3 regions of the Kinneretia aquatilis genome follow, and region 1 is predicted to be linked to each of the others. Evidence: predicted binding sites of a transcription regulator. Region 1 holds the regulator's gene; each other region holds the start of a gene.
The links. Region 1 encodes sigma-54, which starts transcription at its own class of promoters, with help from an activator protein. Its sites were predicted from a motif close to TGGCANGNAANCTGCTTT; they were not measured.
Positions count from the first base shown of each region.

Region 2: C1O66_RS15285 (pilin) is a predicted target of sigma-54. The motif match lies at 1,841-1,858, and genes of this name have one in related genera.
Region 3: C1O66_RS19085 (PEP-CTERM sorting domain-containing protein) is a predicted target of sigma-54. The motif match lies at 2,274-2,291, and genes of this name have one in related genera.

Region 1 covers NZ_POSP01000003.1:2,626,978-2,631,242, forward strand. The annotation lists gene lptA (lipopolysaccharide transport periplasmic protein LptA) at 1-365, shown strand, start outside; gene lptB (LPS export ABC transporter ATP-binding protein) at 362-1,171, shown strand; gene C1O66_RS14455 (RNA polymerase factor sigma-54) at 1,270-2,799, shown strand; gene C1O66_RS14460 (SGNH/GDSL hydrolase family protein) at 3,003-4,016, shown strand; gene C1O66_RS14465 (pre-peptidase C-terminal domain-containing protein) at 4,079-4,265, opposite strand, start outside.
Region 2 covers NZ_POSP01000003.1:2,830,996-2,835,260, forward strand. The annotation lists gene C1O66_RS15275 (PglL family O-oligosaccharyltransferase) at 1-469, opposite strand, end outside; gene C1O66_RS15280 (pilin) at 729-1,178, opposite strand; gene C1O66_RS15285 (pilin) at 1,320-1,766, opposite strand; gene C1O66_RS15290 (MBL fold metallo-hydrolase) at 2,127-2,903, opposite strand; gene C1O66_RS24630 (DEAD/DEAH box helicase) at 3,212-4,265, shown strand, end outside.
Region 3 covers NZ_POSP01000003.1:3,695,511-3,699,775, reverse strand. The annotation lists gene C1O66_RS19090 (pirin family protein) at 384-1,319, shown strand; gene C1O66_RS19085 (PEP-CTERM sorting domain-containing protein) at 1,544-2,098, opposite strand; gene C1O66_RS19080 (MliC family protein) at 2,703-3,356, opposite strand; gene C1O66_RS19075 (FAD-binding oxidoreductase) at 3,355-4,265, shown strand, end outside.

The sequences.
Region 1 (4,265 bases):
CCGGCAAGCAGGTCAGCTTCCGCCAGGCGCGCGATGTGCCGGGCGAGGCCATCGAAGGCCTGGCCGACCAGCTTGAATACGACACCCGCAGCGACACCGTGCGCTTCATCGGCAATGCCGTGGTGCGCCGCCTGCAGGGCACGACGGTGGCCGACGAGGTGACCGGCGCAGTCATCCTGTTCGACAACCGCAGCGAGGTCTTCACCCTCGAGGGCGGCCAGACCTCGCCCCACCCGAGCGGCCGGGTCCGTGTGGTGATGATGCCGCGCGGCGGCGCGCCCGAGGCCGCCTCGGCACCCGCGGCCGCGGCCTCCGGCGTGCAACTCAAGCCCAGCACCAGCCTGAGCCCCCGCAAAGCGCCATGAGCAGCAGCAACAGCAGCGTCGCCAGCCCCCATCACGCGCCCGTGGCCGCCCTCGAATCCGGCCCGCGCAGCCGCCTGGAAGCCGAGGGCCTGGCCAAGAGCTACGGCGTGCGCCGCGTGGTCAAGAACGTGCATCTGGGCGTCAACAGCGGCGAGGTGGTTGGCCTGCTGGGCCCCAACGGCGCCGGCAAGACCACCAGCTTCTACATGATCGTGGGCCTGGTGCGCGCCGACGCCGGCGAGATCCACATCGACGGCCAATCGGTCGAGCACCTGCCCATCCACCAGCGCGCCCGCCTGGGACTGAGCTATCTGCCGCAGGAGGCCTCGATCTTCCGCAAGCTCACGGTGGAACAGAACATCCGCGCCGTGCTGGAGCTGCAGCGCGACGAGCAGGGCCGCGCGCTGAAAGAGCCGCGCATCAAGGAGCTGCTGGAAGCGCTGCTGCACGACCTCAGCATCGAGAAGCTGCGCGACAGCCCGGCGCCGGCGCTCTCGGGCGGCGAACGCCGCCGCGTCGAGATCGCCCGCGCCCTGGCCACGCAACCGCGCTTCATCCTGCTGGACGAACCCTTCGCCGGCGTGGACCCGATCGCGGTGCTGGAGATCCAGCGCATCATCGGTTTCCTGAAAGCGCGCCAGATCGGCGTGCTGATCACCGACCACAATGTGCGCGAGACCCTGGGCATCTGCGACCGGGCCTACATCATCAGCGAGGGCTCGGTGCTGGCCGAGGGCACGCCGGACGAGATCGTGGCCAACGCCGATGTGCGCAAGGTCTATCTCGGCGAACATTTCCGCATGTAGAGCCGGCCATGGATGCCTACACGCCCGCTGCCACGGCAGCCCCGCGCGGGGCTGATGCAGGGATTCCTGCATCTCACGACTGCCCCTGAGCCCGCGCCATGAAGCAGTCACTCCAGGTTCGACTGAGCCAGCATCTGGCCTTGACGCCGCAGCTGCAGCAATCGATCCGCCTGCTGCAACTGTCCACGCTGGAGCTGAATCAGGAAGTCGAGCAGATGCTGGCGCAGAACCCGCTGCTCGAAACCGAAGAAGACTTCTCCGTCGCCACGCCCGAGCTGCCCGAGCTGCGCCCGGCCAGCGCCGCCGAGGACAGCGGCGCCGACCGTGAGCTGGGCGGCGGCGCCGAGGCCGAGGCCACACCCGAGCTGCAGGCCGAAGACTTCGGCAGCACCGAACGCGAGGACTGGGAGAACGGCACCGAGGGCGACGATTTCGACGGCATCCGCGAACTGCCCAGCAACAGCGGCAGCGGCTCGGGCAGCAACGATGAAGACGGCGAACGCAGCGACCAGGAATCGGCCGAGATCAGCCTGCAAGAGCATCTGGTCCAGCAGATGGCCGGCATGCACCTCAGCGATACCGACCAGCTTGCGCTACGCCTGCTGATCGACTCTCTCAACGAGGACGGCTATCTCGAGGACAGCCTGGAAGCCATCGCCGAGGCCCTGGTGCCGGACGGTGACGAGGACAGCGCCGCCGAGCGCGAGGAGCTGCTCGACCACCTGCGCATCGCCCTCAAATGGCTGCACCACATGGACCCGCCCGGCGTCGGTGCCCGCGAGCTGACGGAATGCCTGGAGCTGCAGCTGCGCCAGCTGCCGCGCAGCGCGCCGCAGGTGATCGCCATCATGATCTGCAAAAAGCACTTGGACCTGCTGGCCAAGCGCGACAGCCGCCGCCTGATGCTGCTGACCGGCGCCGACGATGCCTTGCTGCGTGAAGCGCAAGCCCTGATCGTGGCCCTGGAGCCCAAGCCCGGCCGGCGCTTTGCCCGCGGCCAGGCGCCGGCGGTGATCCCGGACGTGATCGTGCGCAAGGTCGGCCGCGAGCTGCGCGTCATCATCAACCCCGAGGTCGCGCCCAAGCTGCGCATCAACGAGCTCTACGCCAACGCCCTGCGCCAGACGCGCGGCGGCATCAGCAACAGCGCCCTGGGCGGCCAGCTGCAGGAGGCACGCTGGTTCATCAAGAACATCCAACAGCGCTTCGACACCATCCTGCGCGTCTCCACCGCCATCGTCGAGCGGCAAAAAGGTTTCTTCAGCCACGGCGCCGTGGCCATGAAGCCCCTGGTGCTGCGCGAGATCGCCGATGAGCTGGGCCTGCACGAATCGACCATCTCGCGCGTGACCACGGCCAAGTACATGGCCACGCCCTTCGGCACCTTCGAGCTCAAGTATTTCTTCGGCTCGGGCCTGTCCACCGAGGCCGGCGGCGAGGCCTCCAGCACCGCCGTACGCGAGCTGATCAAGCAGTTCATCGCCGCCGAGAACCCGGCCAAACCCCTTTCCGACAGCGCCCTGGCCAGCATGCTGGAAGAGCAAGGCATCCAGGTCGCGCGCCGCACCGTCGCCAAATACCGCGAAGGCATGCACATCGGGACGACGACGATGCGGCGGGTGGTTTGAAGGTTGAAGCTTGAGTGAACGGGTGAATCAGTAAACTGGTGAACCACACCCCACGATTCACCATTCACCTGTTCACCTGTTCACCTGTTCACCCGTTCACCCGTTCACCCCCAAACGTGAACACGCACACCGATTTCAGGTGAATCCCATTTCGAGACATGCCATCATGCCGCTGACTTGGATCGTTACTTGAAAGGTCTGCCGTGAACACCACCCTCCGCTCCCCGGCCGGCGCCCGCCTGCCCGCGCTGCTGATACTCGCCGCCAACCTGGCCTGGGCCGCCCCCTCCCAAGCTCAGGCTCAGGCCACAAGCAGCAGTGCCGCCACCAGCTACAGCCGCGTGATCGCCTTCGGCGACAGCCTCTCGGACAACGGCAATTTCTACCGCGCCACCAGCGGCGCCGTGCCCCAGCCGGGCAACTATTTCCAGGGTCGTTTTTCCAACGGCCAGGTGGCCGTCGAGCACCTCGCCCAAGGCCTGGGCGTGAGCCTGCAGGACTACGCCTGGGGCGGTGCCCAAACCGGCTGGCTCAACGGCGCGGCGGTGGCCGCAGGCGCCCCGGCCGCCTTGCAGAACACGGGCATGCTCTCGCAAGTGGGCGCCTTCCAGTCCGGCCTGGCTGGCTCGGCCGCCGACAGCCAGGCCCTTTACGTGCTCTGGGGCGGGGCCAATGATTTCCAGTACCTGGGTTTCTCGCAGGCCACGGCGCAAGCGGCCATCCAGAACCTCAGCAGCGCGGTGCAGACCCTCTACGGCCTGGGTGCGCGCAGCTTCCTGATGCCAGGCCTGCCCGACCTGGGCCAGACACCGGCCGGCCTGTCGTCCGGCCTGTCGGGCCAGCTCCACCAGCTCTCCCTGGGCTTCAACTTTGGCCTGAATCAGGCCATCGGCCAGCTGCGCACCTTGCCCGGCATTGACATCCGTTATTTCGACACCCTGGGCACGCAGCAAGCCCTGGTCGACAACGCGGCGCTCTACGGCTTCAGCAATGTCACCCAAGCCTGCTTCACCGGCTATGTCGGCCAGCCCGACGGCAGCATCTGCAGCAGCCCCGAGAGTTATATGTACTGGGACCGCATCCACCCGACCACGCTGACCCACAGCTACCTCGGCCAGGGCATGCTGGCTGCCGTGCCGGAACCGCAGACTTGGCTGCTGATGGGCCTGGGCCTGGCAGCCCTGGGCCTGCGCGCCGGTCGCCAGCGCCGCAGCTGAAAAGACAAGGGCCGGTCGCCTGGAGCACCGGCCCCGAAGCTGGCGGCCAGCGCCGCCTGGCTTCAGCTCAAGGTCGCCAGCAGGCGCGCGTTGTGGACCGGGGCGTAGGCATTGAGCAGCAGATAGTAGGTGCCCGCCACGGGTGAGGCGAAAGTGATGGTTTCGGCATTGCTCGAGCCATCGGATTTCTTGTCATACACCGTGGTGCTCGGCGCCGATGCCAGGCGGGCGTAGAGATCGCCATCGCCC
Region 2 (4,265 bases), 200 kb from region 1:
ACGCTGTCAAGGCCACTCCAAGCACGAATCCGAATTGCAGCAAACCAAAAAGTTCGCGCCCGAATACAAATTGGAATCGCCCACGATCGGCGAGGTAAACGCCGCCGGAGACACCCAAAATCAAAAACAGGGCGAGATGATTGGGCTGCCGCATATTGCCGATGGCTCGACCCGGAATACTCGTTCGGGCGATCAAATCACCATCGGCCAAGGCAGGCAGAAAAACTTGAATCAGGGCGACCAGCGAGCAGAAGAACGCCGCCACGAAGAAAGCCCAACTCACAGCTTCAAACCACACTGCCCGTGAAAAGGAGGCGCCAGCTCTTACCTCCAAGCCGTGTCCCAGCTGGTAAATCAACAGTGCCAAGACAAGAATCCCGCTGCTCGACAAGGCAAGAGAAACGGGGAATCCCGCGTTCACAACAGATGCCCATGGGGCCAGCGCAAGAATGAGCAGGGCCCAGTTCATGGCCTCCCCCGACCAGCGCAAAGGTCTCGCACCCATGGAGATCATCACCAGACCCCAACCTGCGATAGCGAGTAGCTGACAAAAAACCGATGACGTTGAAACTGGGTTGTATGCAATCAGGGGCGGAATCGCACAGGCGCACACCATACTCATAAGTATGGAGAGATTCGGAGCGTGCCTTCGTTCTGGCACAGGTACTTGCAGAGCCTGCATGACTATCGAGCGGGTATCAGAAGCATCAAAGCATCAGCTTCCAAAATCACGCCTGCTTAGGCAGCAACTTGGTCGGCAAAGTACTCGTCGGATCCACAGACCAATTCATTGAGCGATTGGTGCAAACACCCTTGTAAACCAATGTACTCCCAGCAGAAACTCCACCAAAACTCTTGAATACTACAGTTACAAGCAGGCCATCATTGCTGACATCCGTGGTTGAAATCGAAGCAACAACCTTTTCCGTCGCGAAGACTGCTGGAGCATCTGTGCCCAATTGGGCAGACGTCGCACTGCCAAGCGCATTGATCACGCACATCTCTGAAGCAGCTAAAAACACCGGCTGCACCATCGTGACTGCCTCACTGATTCGCGCTCTATCCACATAGTCACGATATATTGGCACTGCAACCGCTGCAAGCACTCCAATTATCAAAATACCAATCAGCAACTCAACCAGAGTAAATCCGTCTGAAGAAGCTCTCACAATATCCACCCTTACTCGAAAAAACTAGGTGCAGTGTAGGGCAAAGACCAAGAAATTACATTCGAACTGCAGCTAGAAATGCACAAAAAAAGGGCGACCCTGAGGTCGCCCTTTTTTATTGCCGTTGCTCGGCATTCACTATTCGGTCAATCAAGTCTTCGGCAAGAACTTGGTTGCGACCGTACCACCAACCGTCGTCTTGCACGATCCGCCTGCCGTGCAATTGATGGTGTAGACCACGGTCTTTCCATCCACGTCCGAATTGCCGGTCACACCAGCTCTGAAAGTAACGGTGACCGTTGCCTGGGTAGCAGAAACACCAGCCGCTTCGACTTTTTCAACGTATTTGCCATTGATATCGGTTGCCGTGGCAGACAAGCCGAAGGTTGCATTCGTCGCAGAGCTGGACAACGTACCTTCATTGAACAGGACTTGAGCATTTCGAATGGCCGTCGCAGCCAGCGACGGGGCTTCAGCCACCTTGCCCTTGGTTGTGTAGTCTTGATACGCGGGCAGAGCGACCGCAGCCAAGATACCAACGATCGCCACGACGATCATCAGTTCGATCAGTGTGAAACCTTGTTGAACGCGCTTCATGATGGGTACTCCTACGGGGTTGAACGGGACAGGGAACGAATGAAAGAAACAAAGAAGAGGGAACGCACCCCCTGAATGCAGGGGTCGTGCCAGCATGCTCAGAGCGACTTGGCGTGAAATTTGGCACGAACAGAGGGCCGGCGAGCGGTGCGACTGACAATTTTGGTCAGTTGAGACCTGATGGCCGGTGACGCAAAAGGTGAGCTGACAATTTTTGTCAGGCCTGTGCTGACTGCCCGCAGTCGGTCAGAAGACGAAGTGCCAAAGCAAACGGCAACCCGGAGGTTGCCGTGTTTGGCTGAGGCTTGGCCAAGGAGTGGCGCCGAGATCACGCTCGGCGAACGCCGGCGGGCACTCCACTCAATCCAGATCCATCACCATCCCAGCCACCAATGCCTCGATTCGGTGGCGGCTGGCCAGAGCGGCGATTTCTTCCATGACGGCCAGGCCTTCGCCGGGTTTGATGTGGGTGATCTGCACGGCCACGCTGCCGGCGAGCTGGGCCAGTTCCACGCCCAGGCGGGCGGGGCTGAGGTGGCGGCTGAGGTCGGCCAGGCTTTGCTCGTCGTTGCTGAAGGCGGTTTCGATCACCAGATGGCTGACCTGCAACTGGGCCAGGCGGGCCCAGAGCGCCGGATTGGGGCCGGTGTCGCCGGTGAAGACCCAATGGCCGCGCAGGCCGGCAATGGCAAAACCGCAGGCCGGCACGGTGTGAGCGGCACTCAGCACTTCGACGCGGCGGCCACCCAGCTCCAGCACCTCGCCCACTTCAAAAGCATGCAGGCTCAGCACCGGCCGCTCGGCGCTGGGCAGCCGGGTGAAATCGGGCCAGATCACGCCGTTGAAGATGTGTTGGCGCAGCGCCTGCAGGGTTTGAGGCAGGCCATGCACCTGGATCGGCGGCCGGCCCGCCTCGGCGCGCAGGCGCAGCACCGAATCGGCCAGCAGCGGGATGGACAGCACATGGTCCAGATGGGAATGGGTGACCAGGATGTGGTCGATGCGCGCCAGCTCGTCGAGCGCCAGGTCGCCCACGCCCGTGCCGGCGTCGATGAGCACATCGTCGTCGAGCAAGAAAGCGGTGGTCTTGAAGCCGGCTGCAATGGCACCCGAGCAGCCGAGGACGCGAATTTTCATGGGGAGCATCAGTGGGCGGGAAAGCCGTCTTGGCGCCGATCCCGGAGGGGAAAAAACCGGTGCCGTTGACAGGGCCCTCCAATGTACTGAGCCCCGGCATCGAAACAAGGGAGCATTACCGGCTTGCGACTGAGAAAGTGCTCCGGCCCTTGCCGGGCAGCGCGGCGCCGTGATTTGCTGCACGGGACCGATAGGCCGGTCTGCGGCATCGAGGCGTGACTGGGGCCGCTTGGCATACTGTGCTGCTGCACGCTCGCGCCCCTCGCGCGCCCCTCGTGCTGTTCGCATGTCTCCCTCCGGCCCACCCCATGACCTCCAACGCTGCCCTGCCCCTTGACGCCACTGCCACGCCGGGCCTGGGCGAGATCGAGCAGGCCGTGCTCGATGCGCTGCTGCTCAGCGGTGGCACGCGCGGTGCGGCCGGGCTGGCGCAGTGGCTGGCCGCGGGCGGGGCCGATCTGCATGCCGTCGAAATCGGCGAAGCCTTGAAGCTGCTCAAGGCCCGAGGCCTGATCGAACAGCGCCCCGGCCAGGGCTACCGTGCCGATCTGCAGCAGCATGCCGCGCGCCTGCAAGAGCTGCTGCGGCACCCGCCCGCCGCCCAGCCGCCCTACTGGCAGCGTCTGGCCTGGATGCTCAGCGGCGCCTACGGCGAGGTGACCCGCCCCATCAGCTGGCTGACCCTGCGCACCGACGAAGAAGCAGCCGTGCTGCTGCGCCTCTACCTGCACGCCGGCCTCAGCCAGGCGGCATTCCGCCAGGGCTTGCAAGGCAGCCTGGAGCTGCTCGACCAGCCCCTGCTGATCTGCAAAGTCCTCAGCGAACCCTGGCTGCCCGAGGCCATGGCGCGCATGGACAGCGCGCTGCGCAGCGAGCTGCTGGCCCTCTGCCTGGACCTGCTGCCCGCCGCCGACCCGCGCGCCCGGCAGATGCAAGCCTGGCTGCTCGACAGCCACGGCCACGGGGGAAGTTCGCGCAGCCGGGAGCTGACGCCCGAGCTGCGCAGCCAGCTGGCCGAGGCCCGCGCCCAAGCGCTCGATTTCAGCGGCATGCGCAGCCTGCTGGAGGGCGTGCACGGCCCCAGCCGGCCCGGCTTCGATGCGGCCGAATCCGCAGCCCAGGGCCGCTGGGCCGAGGCCGCCGCGCTGTTTGAACAGACCATGAGAGACGTGCGCAAGGCCAGCGGCGCACGCCGCGAGGCCCTGTCGCCCGAGCTGTCGCGGGTCTATGTGATGTGCTTGCTGGCCCAGGCCGATGCCGGGGCCTGGACCCTGGCGCACAAGTTCTGCATCGCCGAATCGGGCTCGCGCAAGCCCTCAGCCCACGAGGGCTGGGGCCGCTGGGCCCATGTCATCGGCAGCC
Region 3 (4,265 bases), 1.1 Mb from region 1:
TCAGGCCTTGAAATTGAAGGCTTTTGCTGACTGCACAGCTAGCTGTGGTTTCCCAAGAAGTTGCTCCTACACAGGAATGGGCGCGCCGATTGATTGACATCGGACATCACCACGACTCGAAGCATCTCGCCCTTCTCGATGCAAGGTGCTCGAACAGCGCCGGCTTTCGCAACCCACGAGCCCAGTGAGGCAGCTCCGCGTCAAGACGCGAAGTCAGAAAGTCCATCACGCTGCTGCGCAGCAGTAGCTGCCGCCGCCTGATGGCGAGCAGGAACCTCAGCCGCCTGCATGCCCAAGCAAGGCCCGCCTCGTGGTCCCATTCCGCAGGCCTGGGTCGGTGTTTTTCCGGCGATGATGTCGGCCAGCCATCCCGGAGCCCTCGCATGAGCAGCAGCCACAGCAGCACCCCCGCCGCCCCCTTCGACCGCATCCACGCCCGCCGCACCGAGCTGGGCGAGGGCCTGACCATACGCCGCGCCCTGCCGACGGCGCAGCGGCGCCGCGTGGGTGCCTGGTGTTTTCTCGACCACATCGGGCCCGTGCAGTTTGAGGGTCAGGCGCTGGCGAACGGCGGCCTGCATGTCGGCGGCCACCCGCACATCGGCCTGCAGACCTTCACCTGGATGATCGAAGGCGAGATCCTGCACCGCGACAGCCTGGGCAGCGAGCAGCTGATCCGGCCTGGCGAGGTGAACCTGATGACGGCCGGCCACGGCATCGTCCACACCGAGGATGCGCCGGCCGGCACCGCGCGCATCCACGCCGCCCAGCTCTGGATCGCCCTGCCCCCGGGCGAGGAAGACCGGCCGCCGGCCTTCGAGCACCATGCCAGCCTGCCGCGCTGGCAGGAGCAGGGCGCGCAATGGACCCTGCTGGCCGGCAGCCACGCCGACCGCACGGCGCCGCCGCGGGTCTACACGCCGCTGCTGGGCCTGGAGATCCATGCACCGAACGAAGCCGTCGAGCTGCAGTTGGAGCTGCGCGGCGATTTCGAGCATGGCCTGCTGCCGCTGGAAGGCGAGCTGGGCCTGGCCGGCGAGACCCTGGGCACGGGCGAGCTGGCCTATCTGGCGCCGGGGCAGGCGCCCGCGTCCATTCGCCTCAGCGCCGGCGGCCGCCTTCTGCTGCTGGGCGGCGAGCCCTTCCCGGCCGAGATCGAAATGTGGTGGAACTTCGTCGGCCTCAGCCGCGAGGCGGTGGCCCAGGCGCAGGCCGATTGGGATGCGCAGCGCGAAGCCGGCGGCCCGCGCTTCGGCCTCGTACAAGGTGACGAGGGCCGGCGCCTGGTGGCCCCGCGCCTGCCGGCCAGCGGCTACTGAGGCCTGAGCAAAAAAAGGGACGCGGGTTTGCGACTAGCTAGCTAACGCTGGCTTGCAGCGGCCTCTTTTTTTCGAAGCGATTCAATCGCACCCGCGCTCACCCTTCAAGGCCGGCCACATCACGGCCACCCACTCACCGTGCATCGCCCCTTCGGGCGGCCGATGCTGGGCGCCGTGTTCAGCCGGCTCTAGCCGAGCTCAAGCGTCAAGCTGAAACGTCAAGCTCAGGCGCTGCGGCGGCGTGCAGCGAAGGCTGCAAACAGAGCCAGCCCGGCCAGTGCCCAGGACGAGGGCTCGGGCACTTGATTGCCCGAAGGGATGCGCGACAGCGTCACTTCGAAGCCAGCGCCCGCGTTGTCCCAGAAGGCCGAATCGCTCACACCCAGGTAGAGGCGGCCGCTGCGGGTCGCGGTGAACTGCACGTTCGTACCGAGAGCGAACAAGGAGCTTTGCGAGATACCGTTTGCCACGTCGGCGGCATCAAAGGCCTGGAAGTTGCCACTGTCGTCGCCAACAATGCTGCCGACCAAGGCGCCGAAGAGATTGTTCAGCCCCGTGAAGTGCGCCGTCCCGTTGCCAAGACCCTGCATCACTTGCCCGTTCGCGTCGCCACAGCCCGCATTGCCACTCAGGCACAGGGTGCCGCTTGCCGTGACCTGCACTTTGTCGCCGGCCTGGACTTGAAACCCGCTGTTGACGAAGCCCAGGGTCGAAGACAGGATGCCTTGCTGCGCGGTGTTGGCATTGCCATTGACGCCACCGAAGCCGCCGCCGTTCATCACGCCAACATGGACGGGTCCAGCGTGGGCGGCGCCTGCGAGGGCCAAGCCAAGGGTTGCGATGGCAAAGGAATGGATTGCGTTTTTCATCATCTTTCTGTCGCTCTTTCGAATTCATGGTGTTCCGCCCCCCTATCGCATGGACGGGCTCCCCCAAGTGGAGAGCAAACGTCACCACGCAAATGACATGCCAGCGCGAGTGCTGCGCCAAGTGGAGTCAGGCACAAGACGGGTCAAGGCAGCACTGTTTCCGAGCAGATGGCCGGATTTGAGAACGAGCAGGCGTGTCTTGCTTCACGGTCAGGGCCGCCCCCCCCCGAAACGCGGGGAACCTTGCAAGGCCAGGCGGTATGGCCACATCGGCAACGGCTCACGAAACAAGTTGTAAAGATTGGCGACAGTCTGCCGCGAAGCCCACCGAGTGCGCCGCAGCTTTGGCTGCCAAGGCCCACTCATGCAGGCCGCATGGGTGCCGCGTTACTCAGGCACCAGCACCGGCGGGCGGTCGGGCGAGCGACTCGCCTGGCCAAGCAGTGCGCCATCGCCGCGCTAACGCCCAAGCCCCAAGCGCCCGGCCACATGCGGCAGGGCACGGCGCTCCTCTTCATCGAGGCTGGCGGCAGACCATCTCCGGCGCCTGGTAGCCCCAGACAATGCGGGCTTCGCCCTGGTGCTCCCAGAAGCTCTCATTGCGGCCGACATAGCGGCTGCCGCTGGCGCTGCGCTCGGCAAACATCAGCGAGCTGCTGTCGCCGAACTCGGCCACCAGGGTCGGCGGCTCGGTGGCGAAGAAGCTCACCACCACCTCCTTGGCGGCATTGCCATCACAGGCCCAGCGGATCGGCCCCTGCGGCGGCAGCAGTCGGTAACGGGCCTGCAGCTCGGCGATGCGGCGGACATAACTGTCTTTCACGCAGGCCGGTTTGTCCTGGCTCTTCCAGCACTCGTCCCGGCCCTTGACCCAGCCGCGCTGCTCGGCCTTGAGCAGGGGCGGGCGCTCCTTGGCGGTCTTCTTCAGAGCCTGGCTGTAGACCTGGGCCAGTTGGCGGTCCAGTTTCACCAGGCCAGCATCGGCGCAAACCAAGGCCGCCATGCTGCCGGGCTGGACCTTGGCGCAGTCGAAGGCCGGCCCGGGCGCCGCCTGCAGCGCCGGTGCGGCGCCGCCGAGCAGGGCCAGCAGCAGGCCGAACAGGCCGGGCCGCATGCGGCTTGCGCTACGCTGCGCGAAAACCAGGGAGCGCGGAACGATGCAAGACATGGCAGGGACTCCAAAAGTTAGCAGCGATCAGAGATTAAGCGATCTTGCCGCGCTGCCCGCGCTGGGCCGGCGCCGCCTGGTTCTGGGCCTGGCCCAGGCCGGTCTGCTCAGCCTGCTGCCCACGGCGGTGCATTGCGCGCCGGAGCTGTGGGTGCACAACGTCACCCGTCTGTACAGCGTGCCGGTCGCCGGGATCGAGCACCCGCGCTCGGCCGCCGAGATCGCGGCCGCTTTGCGCGCCTGGCCAGGCCAGGTGGCTGTGGGCGGCGGGCATTTCAGCATGGGCGGCCAGGTGGCGATTGCCGGCGGCCTGCAGCTGGATTTGCGCGGCATGAGGGCCTTGGTCTGGCTGCGACCGGAACAGATGCGGGTGCGGGTGCAGGCGGGCATGAGCTGGCGGGATCTGCAAGACCATCTCGACCCGCTGGGTCTGGCCATCAAGACCATGCAGAGCTATGCCAACTTCAGCATCGGCGGTTCGGTCTCGGTCAACTGCCATGGCCGTTATGTCGGCCATGGGCCCGTGGGCCGCACCGTGCAGGCCTTGCAGCTGGTGCTGGCTGATGGCCGCATCGTCGAAGCCAGCCGCAGCGAGAACGCCGAGCTGTTCCGCGCGGCGCTGGGTGGCTACGGGGCGCTGGCGGTGATCAGCGAGGTGGAGCTGGATCTCGCGCGCAACTGCAAAATCCGCCGCGAGGTGAAAAGCCTGGCGCTGGCCGACTACCCGGCCTACTTCCAGCGCGAAGTGCTGGCGCGCGGGGACTGCGTGCTGCACAACGCCGATCTGCTGCCGCCACGCTTCGACCAGCCGGTCGCTGTGAGCTGGCGCCGCTGCCCGGATGGCACGGCGCTGACCGAGACCGCCCGCCTGGTGCCGCGCGGCGCCAGCTACCGGCTGGAGCAAAGCCT